2 regions of the Pseudomonas sp. JE3303 genome follow, and region 1 is predicted to be linked to the other one. Evidence: riboswitches for the same ligand, from Rfam matches in the RefSeq annotation. Region 1 holds a riboswitch; the other holds the start of a gene.

Region 1 (5,838 bases):
GGGTAATGCAGATCCTGGTAAAGATCATGGGACACAGGCATGGAGCTCTCCTTGAGACGCTGTTGATGAGTACACCTGTTTAGAGCAAGAACCGGCGCAGCGGTTGGCATAAACACGAGACGTCTCGACAAACGGTCTCGACAGCAAAACGCGACGTTTGTCCGCCTGACGCATCACACGCCGTGCCGCGAACTAAACTTAGTGTCCCTTCATCCTGTGCAGGAGGGCATGACATGGACGAAGCCAAGCTTCACGAATTCATGGGCAGACTGGTGTCCGACATGGGTGCTGCGGCCATCCTGGCCAACGTCATCCTCGGTGATGAACTTGGCCTGTACAAGGCCATGGCCGATAGCCAGCCGATTACCCCCGAGGCGCTGGCCGCCAAGACCGGCTGTCACCCACGCCTGGTCCGCGAGTGGCTCAGCGCCCAGGCGGCCTCGGGTTACATGGAACACCACGACGGGACTTTCGTGCTGCCCGAAGAACAGGCCCTGGCGCTGGCGGTTGAAGACTCGCCGGTGTACATCGCCGGCGGCGCGATGGTGATTGCCTCGCTGTTCCACGACAAGGACAAGCTGGTGGCCGCCATGCGCGGCGACGGCGGTCTGGCTTGGGGAGACCATCACCCTTGCATGTTCAGCGGCACCGAGCGCTTCTTCCGGCCGGGCTACAAGACCTTCCTGGTGGCCGAGTGGCTGCCTGCTCTGGAGGGCGTGGTCGAGAAACTCAAGGCGGGCGCCAAGGTCGCCGACGTCGGCTGCGGGCATGGCGCCTCGACCATCGTCATGGCCAAGGCATATCCCGCTTCACGGTTTGTCGGTTTCGACTACCACGCGCCGTCCATTACCACCGCCACCGAGCGGGCGAAAGAGGGCGGGGTCAGCGAGCAAGTCCGCTTCGAGCAGGGCGCAGCAAAGGACTATCCCGGCAACGATTACGACCTGGTGTGCTACTTCGATTGCCTGCACGACATGGGTGATCCGGTTGGCGCCGCGCGCCACGCCTATCAGTCGTTGAAGGCCGACGGCACGGTGTTGCTGGTCGAGCCTTACGCCGAGGACACGCTGGACGACAACATCAACCCAGTCGGGAGGTTGTTCTACGCAGCATCGACGTTCATCTGCACGCCCAACTCCCTGTCCCAGGAAGTTGGCCTCGGGCTCGGCGCCCAAGCCGGCGAAACGCGCTTGCGCGATGTGTTTGCGCAGGCAGGGTTCAGCCATTTCCGGCGAGCGGCCGAGACACCTTTCAATCTGATACTGGAGGCCCGCAAATAGCGGCCCCGCGAGATCCGGAGCACGAGCGCCGCCTGGCGGCGCTTCGTGGACATGCCCTGCATGACAGCCACCCTTTACCTGCTGTATACATGACGCCTACCAAGGGGAGCCCTGCAACGGGCTGAGAAACCGCTGGCACTTCGCAGCGCGGTGACCCTTCGAACCTGATCCGGATCATGCCGGCGAAGGGATGGGATAGCCAACCTGCCTTCTTTGCCGGTCTCATCGCGAGGCCGCTCCATGCCCGATACCTGCGGTCTCGCTGCCACTCTCCCGAGGACAGCACCGTGACCGAACGCTTCACCGAAACCCTGCGCAGCCAGAGCGAGCCCTCCTGGACAGCGGCGGTCGAACACCGCTTTGTCAACGAACTCTTCGAGGGCCGCGTGCCGGATACCGTGATGGTCCGCTACCTGGTGCAAGACCATCGCTTCCTCGACAGTTTCCTGACTCTGCTGGGCGCGGCTATCGCGACGGCGGACACCTTCGAGGCGCGTCTGCGGCTGGGACGCTTTGCCGGGATGATCTCGGGGGAGGAAAACACCTACTTCCTGCGCGCGTTCGAAGCGCTGGGCGTCAGTCCCACGGAGCGTGAGCGGCCGCAGGACACGCTCCCCACCGCAGGCTTCAAGTCGATCATGCGCGAAGCCGCGGCGACCCGCTCGTACGCAGCGGCGCTGGCAGTGCTGAACGTGGCCGAATGGCTCTACCTGGACTGGGCCGTCAAAGCGCCGCAGCCGTTGCCGGAGAACTTCGTCCATGCCGAGTGGATCACCCTCCACGACAACCCGGCATTCCGCGATTTCGTCGCGTTCCTGCGTACCGAGCTGGACCGCGTCGGACCCAGGGAGGCAGCGGTCACCACCGATTTCTTCCTGCGCACCGTGGCGCTGGAGCGTGCATTCTTCGACGCCGTATACGAAGGGGAGGCGTAACCCATGGATATCTTCGACCGCCTCAAGGCCGCCTGCGCGCCGCAATGGGACAGCTACGTCAACCATGCTTTCGTGCGCCAGATGGGTGATGGCACCCTGGCCGAGGATGCCTTCCGGACTTATCTGGTGCAGGACTACCTGTTCCTCATCCAGTTCGCCCGTGCCTGGGCCCTGGCCGCCTACAAGAGCCGCCGCCCGACCGATATTCGCGCCGCCCAGGCGGGGTTGGCGGCGATTCTCGACGAGACCGACCTGCACCTGCGCCTGTGTGCCCGCTGGGACCTTTCACAGGCCGATATCGAGGCAGCGCCCGAACACCAGGCCACCGTGGCCTACACCCGCTTCGTCCTCGATTGCGGCGCCGCCGGCGACCTGCTCGACCTGCATGTCGCGCTGGCCCCCTGCGTGATCGGCTACGCCGAAATCGGCCGCAACCTGTCGGCCGGCGTCGACCTGGCCCAGCACCCCTATCGCGAATGGATCGGCGAGTACGCCGGTAATGGCTACCAGGGCGTGGCCAACGCAGCGCGCCAGCACCTGGACGAACTGGCGGCGCGCAGCATGACCGAGCAACGATTTGTCGAGCTCGCAGGGATCTTCGCGCAAGCCTCCAAGCTGGAAGCGGACTTCTGGCAGATGGGGCTGGAAGGGCGGTGGTAAGCTGAGTTGGGCCACGGCTTGCGCGGTTACCCTGGGCACGGCGCAAGACCTACCGGGGTGCGTGTGGCCGGTCTACCGCATGTGCTGGCAAGCCACACGGATACGGCGCTGAGTTTGAGGTTGCGCCGATCTGTGGGAACGGCCTCGTGCCGGGACGCCGGACCGCGCGAGAGGGCCGCGAAGCGGCCCCAAAATTGCAAGACCAACACAGCAATACAAGACCGCAAAGCGTGTACCCGTCTCAAATCGCACGGTCCGAGATACCTGCGTACCAGCGAGGGCTGCGCCCCCGTTTCGCGACACAAGGCCGCTCCTACAGGTCAGCGCAACCGCAGATTCAGCGCCGTGTCTGTGAAAGCTGGCTTGCCATCGCGGGCAGGCCCTGCGACCGGCAGGTGAGCAGGCTACACGGCCGCGACACCCGCAGCAGTGAGCCTGGTCATGATGTCAGCCAGAGAACCTTCGTATTCCCAGGTCTGGACGGTGTCATGCGGGCACTCGATGAAGATGTAGTCCTTGGTCACAGACAGTATGCGATCGACCTTGATGAGTTTCCTGACCCATGGCGCAGGGGGAAGGTCGACAATGATCAGGTGTCTGTCGCTGTCGTAACCATGGTAGACCTTTGTTGCACGAATATTCACCGCAATGAACGCCATGACTTTACCTGCCTGATGATGGGATTGAAGATGAGTCAGTGATGCATACCACCGGTATGACCCACTAGGACGGTAGATCCTGTAGCAGTCTGGACTTCAGTGCCCACATGATCTCGATCAGTTCCTCGAGCGCGGGAATACTGGTTCGTGCCTGCGGCCTCAACAATGAGACCTTGAAGGGGATCAACGGCACCAGGGGCAGGAACTTGATGTCAGCCGAACCATTGAGCATGGCAGTGAATGGATCGATGATCGCCACGCCCAGTCCGCGCCTCACCATGGCCAATGCCGAGGCGGATACATTGGTCTCATAGGTATAGCTGGGATGGATTTCCGACTCGCGGGCCACGTGGTCGATGAACTGTCGTACCGGCGCGAAGGATGAATAGCAAATGAAGTCGGTGCGTGCCAGGTCCTCGAGCGAGACGCTGCTCTTGAGCGCGAACGGGTGGTCGACAGGAACGGCCACGACGTACGGGGACGTGCTGAATGTCTCGATCTTCAGGCCAGCCGTCTGGTACGGCATTTCGACGAAGCCGAAATCGATCTGTTGTGCCGTGGCGTATTCCTCGACCCTGCCAGAGGTCTGTACGCTGAGGGTGACCTTGATAGTGGGATGGGCTTTGTTGAACTCGGCCATCGCGTACGGCACGAAATCCAGACCCAGGGCCGGCATCGAAGCGATTGTGATATGGGAGTCCTGGCCCTTGCCCAGGCGAAACGCCGATTGACGTAGTGAATCGAGCGAAAGATAGGCCCTCTGCACGTCTGCCATGAGGTCATGCGCATGTTTGGTTGGGGTGACCAACCCTTTCCTGCGCTCGAACAGTTGAACGCCAAGCTCGTGCTCGAGCTTGTCCAGAAGACGACTGACGGCCGGCTGGCTGCGACCGAGGATCACGGCCGCGCCACTGACCGTACCCGACAGCATGACCGCTCTGAACGCCGCGAAATAATTGAGGTTCATCGTTCAGGCATCCTATGGGCCCACGACCGGGCCAGTCCATGACAGCTCATTATCATCGTTGTTTGCCGCACCCTGGCCCAGGGATTTCCCGGGCGCGTTGCTCGCCTACAGGTTACTGCACAGCCGATAGGCATCCAATATGGCGGTGTTGATATTACGGCTGGAGACAGCATCGCCGATCCGATACAGCGCAAAGGCATCGTCGCCGGAAAGAGGCTGCGCGCGCCCGGCCACGAAGGCATCGAGGTCGATGACACCGTCATTGGCAGAACTCGCCCTGAGCTCGTGGTAGATATCGTCGAAGGGAAGGGTGCCTTGTTCCACCACCACGACATCGACTTCGAGCTGTTGTTCACGGGCAGTCAGCTCGTTGCACAGCGTGGCGACCAGACGGTCACCCGACCGAGCCACCGCAACCAGCCTGGATTCGAACTCCGGTGAGATGCCCAGCTCCACGAAGCGCCTTTTCCACCGGTACCGCTCGGCATAGGTGACTTCCTCGGCAAGCTGGCCATCGATCGAGCGATAGCACACTTCCACACCCAGCCCTGCAAGACGCTCTGCGGCCAACGGCCCAGGATTGCGTCCGGTACCGTCGAAGACCAACACCCGCTGGTGGGGACGCGGATTGAGGTTTCCAGACACCACGTCCCATGTCGAATGGCAGAGGTCGGCGCCGGCAGCCAGCGAGATGTTGGGAAGCCCACCGGTAGCCAGGATCACCACATCGGCGCCGAGCGCTGCAATGTCGGCACTCTCAAGGTAGGAGTCGGTGTGCGTCCGGACACCCAGCCGGTCGAGTTCGGCAACTCGCCAGTCGACGATCCCGATCAGGTCCCTGCGCCAGCTGCCCCCCGCCCCCAGCAGGACTTGCCCGCCCAGTTGCGATGCCGCTTCATGCAGTGTCACCTCGTGGCCCCTCTGCGCACAGACCCTGGCGGCCTCGAGCCCCGCCGGGCCTCCACCCACGACGATGACCCGCTTGGCTGGCCCATGGGTCCTGGCGATCTTGTGGGACAGCGTGGTCTCCCGGCCACTCACGGGATTGTGCAGGCAGGACGGCCGCTGCGCGGACTGGCAATGGGACGCGCCGATACATGGGCGGATTTCCTCCTCCCGGCCCGAGATGATCTTCTCGACCAGGTAGGGATCGGCGATCTGCGCGCGGGTCATCGCCGCCATATCGATCTTGCCCTGCGAAACGGCGTAGCGTGCCGAGGCGACATCGGCCAGGCGCGCGGCATGGAACACCGGCAGTTGCACCGCCTGCTTGAACTGTCCGATGGCTTCGACCCAGGGCGCAAGGGGCGCGCCCATGCCCGGCATGTTCTCCATGA
Region 2 (5,838 bases), on a different contig from region 1:
TGAACGGCGTGCTCAAGCCAGAGCTGTTTCCCGGCCGCGGCTGAGGCTCAGCAAACCGTGCAACACCCCTGCCAGCAGCAATGCCGGCAGGGTTGCCCCGACGTCCGGCGCCAGGCTGGCCATCAGATGATAGGCCGCCACGCCCACCGCCCAGGCCAGCAATGCTCCCCAGTGCAAGCTGCCGACGACTGCAGGCAGACGCCGCCTGCGAACGACGAAGTGGTCCATCAGCACCACGCCGAACAGCGGCGCGAACACGGAGCCGATCAGCAGCAGGAAATTCTCGTACTGCGCCAGCGGCGCCAGGCAGGCGATGAGCGTGCAGAGCGCGCCGATCGCGAGGGCCAGATGCTCGATCTTGATGCGCACCAGCAGCCCGGTGGTGACCGCGGCCGAATGGATATCGGCGAAGGCGTTCTCGGTCTCGTCCAGCAGGATCAGCAGGAGTGGAATGCCCAGGCCGGCACCCGCCAGCGCCAGCAATAGCGCGTTTGCCTCACCGCTTGGCGCGAACGCCAGGGTATAGGCCACGCCCAGGCTCATCAGCCAGGTGTTGCCGATGAAGTAGCCCAGCGCGGTGCCGGCGAACACCCGGTTGGCGCGCCGGGCGAAACGCGAGTAGTCGGCAATCAGTGGCAACCATGACAGCGGCATGGCGATCGCAATGTCGAAGCCGACCGCCAGCGACATCGAGCCATCTCCGGCGCGGGCCCAGATCGCGGCCAGATCGGCCTTGGCGAACAGGTTCCAGGTCAGCCACAGGCAGGCACCGATCAGCAGCCAGATGCCCCACTTGCGCAGGATCTTGCGCACGAAGGCCAGTGGGCCGCAGATTGCCAGCAGGGTCGCCAGTGCGCCGAAGCAGAGTGTCCAGAGCAGCGGACTGGTCAGCGCGCCGCCCTCGCCGAATGCGCGCGCACCCAGCAGGCTCGCGGCATCCCGCATGACGATGATCTCGAACGAGCCCCAGCCGATCAGTTGCAGCAGGTTGAGCACAGACGGCAACCGCACGCCGTGCCCGCCGAGCGTCAAGCGCAGGGTAGCCATGGCCGAAAGACCGGTATCGCTGCCGATCACCCCGACCGCAGCCAGCAGCAGCACGCCGACGGCGGTGCCGAGGAAGATCGCCAACATCGCGCCCGCCAGCCCCAGTCCAGGCGCCAGCATCGCGCCCACCTGCAGCACCATCAATCCCGTCCCCAGCGAAAACCAGAGCACAAACAGATCCCGCGCCCCGAACACCTGCTGCGCGGCAGGAACAGGCCGATCAGGCGAAAACTCGTCAAAGCCACTCATGTCAAAACAGCCCCTATCCAATACCCAGTCATGCACCAAGGCTGACAACCCAAATCCGCCAGGCCATGGCACGTTGCAACAAATGTGGGAGCGGCCTTGTGCCGCGATGCGCCGCGCGGGCGGCGCTCGATTCACGCGGCGCTGCAACATTCAAGCGCACGCTGCGCCGCCCCGCTCCCCTCCTTCAAACTTTCTGATACAACTGGCTACCTTCCTGCCGGAACCGCTCGGCCTGCTCGCGCATCCCATCCTCCACCGCCACGTCCACCGCCGCGATGCGCTGGTTGGCGGCGTATTCGCGCACTTCCTGGGTGATCTTCATCGAGCAGAACTTCGGTCCGCACATCGAGCAGAAGTGCGCGACCTTGGCCGACTCCTTGGGCAGCGTCTCGTCATGGAAGGCGCGCGCGGTGTCCGGGTCAAGGCCAAGGTTGAACTGGTCCTGCCAGCGAAACTCGAAGCGGGCCTTGGACAAGGCATTGTCGCGGATCTGGGCGCCTGGATGCCCCTTGGCGAGGTCGGCGGCGTGGGCGGCGATCTTGTAGGTAATGATGCCGGTCTTGACGTCGTCCTTGTTCGGCAGGCCAAGGTGTTCCTTGGGCGTCACGTAGCAGAGCATGGCGCAACCGAACCAGCCGATCATCGCCGCCCCGATCCCGGAGGTAATGTGGTCGTAGCCCGGCGCGATGTCGGTAGTCAGCGGGCCAAGGGTGTAGAACGGCGCTTCGTCGCAGCACTCCAGCTGCTTGTCCATGTTCTCCTTGATCAGCTGCATCGGCACATGGCCAGGGCCTTCGATCATGCACTGCACATCGTGCTTCCAGGCGATCTTGGTCAGTTCGCCAAGGGTTTCGAGCTCGCCGAACTGGGCTTCGTCGTTGGCGTCGGCGATCGAGCCCGGACGCAGCCCATCGCCCAGCGAGAAGCTGACGTCGTAGGCCTTCATGATTTCGCAGATCTCGTCGAAATGCGTGTAGAGGAAGTTCTCCTTGTGATGTGCCAGGCACCACTTGGCCATGATCGAGCCGCCACGGCTGACGATGCCGGTGACCCGCTTGGCCGTCAGCGGTACATAGCGCAGCAGCACGCCTGCGTGGATGGTGAAGTAGTCCACGCCCTGCTCGGCCTGTTCGATCAGGGTGTCGCGGAACAACTCCCAGGTCAGGTCCTCGGCCACGCCGTTGACCTTTTCCAGCGCCTGGTAGATCGGCACGGTGCCGATCGGCACTGGCGAGTTGCGGATGATCCACTCGCGGGTCTCGTGGATGTGCTTGCCGGTGGACAAGTCCATCACGGTGTCCGACCCCCAGCGGATGCCCCAGGTCAGCTTGGCCACTTCTTCCTCGATCGAGGAGCCAAGGGCGCTGTTGCCGATATTGCCGTTGATCTTCACCAGGAAGTTGCGGCCGATGATCATCGGCTCAAGCTCGGTGTGGTTGATGTTGGCGGGGATGATCGCTCGGCCGCGGGCAACTTCGTCGCGCACGAACTCAGGGGTGATCTCCTTGGGGATGCTGGCCCCAAAGCTGTGGCCTGGGTGCTGCTGCTCCAGCAGGCCGGCGGCGCGGGCTTCCTGCAGCTTCATGTTCTCGCGGATGGCGACGTATTCCATCTCGGCAGTGATGATGCCCTTGCGCGCGTAGTGCATCTGGCTGACGTTGACGCCGGCCTTGGCGCGGCGCGGGTTGCGCACGTGGGCAAAGCGCAGCTTGGCGAGTTCGGCGTCATTGAGCCGCTGCTGGCCGAAGTTCGAGCTCAGGCCGTCGAGGCGCTCGGTGTCACCACGGTCGTCGATCCAGGCCGAGCGCACATCGCCAAGGCCTTTGCGCACATCGATGACGACCTCGGGGTCGGTGTAGGGGCCGGAGGTATCGTAGACCAGCACTGGCGCGTTGCTTTCGCCGCCGAAGTCCGTGGGGGTGTCATCGAGGCTGATCTCGCGCATCGGCACGCGGATGTCCGGGCGCGAACCCTCGACATGGATCTTGCGCGACCGGGTAAAGGGCTGCACGGACTGCTGGTCGACTTGGGCCGACTCACTCAGGTTGATCGTTTTTTCTTGTTTGCTCATCACAGGCTCTCCAGACAGCTTCCTAGCGGTGGAATGTCGGGGAGAACCTGAAAAAGACGCGGACGCACCCTGTAAAGGTGCAGTGCCGGATGCGGGTATGCGGCGCTTTGCAGCTGCTCGACAAATCCCGGACCTGGCACAAGAGACTCGCCGGGAAAGCGAGAAATCTTGTTCCCTACGCAGGCGCTAACCTGATCAGGTTCAACGGGATCCGGATACTTCCGATCTCAGCCTCTGCTTCAAGGCACCCCGACAAGAACGCGCCCAGTCTAGACTGGTCTGAACACCAAAGCCAAGCTTGCATGCACAGGATGGATAAATGGCGCAAATGGCAGATTGTTGCCAAATGCGCACGCCACTACACTGCCTGGCATCCGATACTCAACAGTTCAGAAATTCAAACGTTCAAGGATCGCCCTATGCTGCGCAAACTTTCACTGGCCATTGCCGTGTCTTGTGCGTCGAATGGCCTGGCCTGGGCAGCGGACGTGCCCACCACGGTGAAGACCGACCTGGTCAGCGTCTACCAGGAAGCGGCGAGCAACAACGCTGACCTGGCGGCCGCCCGCGCCGACTACGGCGCCCGCCGCGAAATCGTGCCCCAGGCCCGGGCCGGCTTGCTGCCGAACCTGTCGGCCGGTGCCGAGATGGCCAACACCCGCACCAAGCTCGACGAGCCGGCGATTACCGCCAACCGCAGCGGCAACGTCTGGAGCGCGACCTTGTCGCAGCCGGTATTCCGCGCCGACCGCTGGTTCCAGCTGCAGGCGGCCGAGGCGGTCAACGAGCAGGCGGCGCTCGAGCTCTCGGCGACCGAGCAGAACCTGATCCTGCAGACCGCCGAGAATTACTTCGCGGTATTGCGTGCCCAGGACAACCTGGCCGCGACCAAGGCCGAGGAGGCCGCCTTCCGGCGCCAGCTCGACCAGTCCAACGAACGGTTTGATGTGGGCTTGTCGGACAAGACCGATGTGCTGCAATCCCAGGCCAGCTATGACACTGCACGGGCCAACCGGATCATTGCCGAGCGTGATGTGCAGGACGCTTTCGAAGCGCTGGTCACCCTGACCAACCGCGAGTACGGATCCTTGCAGGGCGTGGTGCACACCCTGCCGGTACTGGTGCCGACGCCCAACGACGCCAGGACCTGGGTCGACACTGCAGCGCGGCAGAACCTCAATTTGCTGGCCACCAACCACGCCGTCGATGCCGCCGAGGAGACCCTGCGCCAGCGCAAGGCCGGACATGCGCCGACGGTGGACGCGGTGGCGCGCTACCAGAAAGGCGACAACGACAGCCTCGGCTTTACCAACCCGGCGCCGCAGGCCGGAGTGCGCTATGGCGGAGACGTCGAGCAGACCAGTATCGGCCTGCAGCTGAACATCCCGATCTACAGCGGTGGCCTTACCAGCTCGCAAGTCCGCGAAGCCTACCAGCGCCTGAACCAGGCCGAGCAGCAGCGCGAAAGCCTGCGCCGCCAAGTCGTGGAAAACACCCGCAACCTGCACCGTGCGGTGAACACCGACGTCGAGCAGGTGCAGGCCCGCAAGCAGTCGATCATCTCCAACCAGAGCGCGCTCGAGGCCACCGAGATCGGCTACCAGGTCGGCACCCGCAATATCGTGGACGTGCTCGACGCCCAGCGCCAGTTGTACACCTCGGTGCGCGACTACAACAACAGCCGCTACGACTACATCCTCGACAACCTGCGCCTCAAGCAGTCCGCCGGCACCTTGAGCCCGCAGGACCTGCAGGACCTGGGGCGCTTCCTCAAGGCTGACTACAACCCGGACCGGGATTTCCTCCCACCGGACCTGGCGGCGGCAGCGGCGAAGAATTTCGAGCGCACGCCGTAGGGGCTGGCAAGTTTCTCTGGAGGATTCGCGTCAGACGTCTTGACGCGTTAGCCGGTCCAGCGCATCCAGCAACCGCTGCAGCGCCCCTTGGTTGGCCACCATGACCGCCCTGCCCGCCGCACCCATGCGCCGGGCATCCTGGGGCAGTTCGATCAGCCGCTGTACTGCGGCACTCAGCCCTTGGGCATCATCGACCTGCTGCAACGCCCCCGCCTCGCTCAGCATTGCGCTGATCTCCAGGAAGTTGAACACGTGCGGTCCCATGAGTACCGGCAGCGACAGTGCCGCAGGCTCGAGCGGATTGTGCCCGCCATTGGCGACCAGGCTGCCGCCCACGAAGGCGATATCGGCCAGCGCATAGAGAAACAGCAATTCGCCCATGGTGTCGCCCATCATCACCTGGGTGTGCGCTTCGACTGGCGTGCCCTGGGAGCGCCGCACCGTGGCGAACTGTGCGCTGCATAGCTCGTTCACGGCGTTGAACCGCTCCGGGTGACGTGGAACGAGGATCAGCAGTGCGTCACCATGCACCCCGAGCAACTGCCGGTGAGCATCGAGGATTATCTGGTCTTCACCTTCATGGGTGCTGGCGGCGATCCATACGGGTCGCTGCCG

What was found. Region 1 has a riboswitch for thiamine pyrophosphate ahead of AC0ZZU_RS17760 (TenA family protein). Riboswitches for the same ligand answer to the same signal wherever they lie in the genome.
Region 2: linked by a shared signal. The riboswitch ahead of thiC (phosphomethylpyrimidine synthase ThiC) and the one ahead of AC0ZZU_RS17760 (TenA family protein) in region 1 are both predicted to bind thiamine pyrophosphate.

What each region holds. Positions count from the first base shown of each region.
Region 1 covers NZ_JBWGIF010000012.1:69,016-74,853, forward strand. Annotated here, with positions in the region: gene AC0ZZU_RS17750 (hypothetical protein) at 1-41, opposite strand, end outside; gene AC0ZZU_RS17755 (class I SAM-dependent methyltransferase) at 234-1,280, shown strand; TPP riboswitch at 1,373-1,488, shown strand; gene AC0ZZU_RS17760 (TenA family protein) at 1,568-2,215, shown strand; gene tenA (thiaminase II) at 2,219-2,875, shown strand; gene AC0ZZU_RS17770 (hypothetical protein) at 3,280-3,534, opposite strand; gene AC0ZZU_RS17775 (LysR substrate-binding domain-containing protein) at 3,599-4,501, opposite strand; gene AC0ZZU_RS17780 (oxidoreductase) at 4,607-5,838, opposite strand, start outside.
Region 2 covers NZ_JBWGIF010000001.1:577,545-583,382, reverse strand. Annotated here, with positions in the region: gene AC0ZZU_RS02750 (RsiV family protein) at 1-44, shown strand, start outside; gene cytX (putative hydroxymethylpyrimidine transporter CytX) at 13-1,296, opposite strand; gene thiC (phosphomethylpyrimidine synthase ThiC) at 1,481-3,367, opposite strand; TPP riboswitch at 3,523-3,629, opposite strand; gene AC0ZZU_RS02735 (TolC family outer membrane protein) at 3,787-5,223, shown strand; gene waaA (lipid IV(A) 3-deoxy-D-manno-octulosonic acid transferase) at 5,254-5,838, opposite strand, start outside.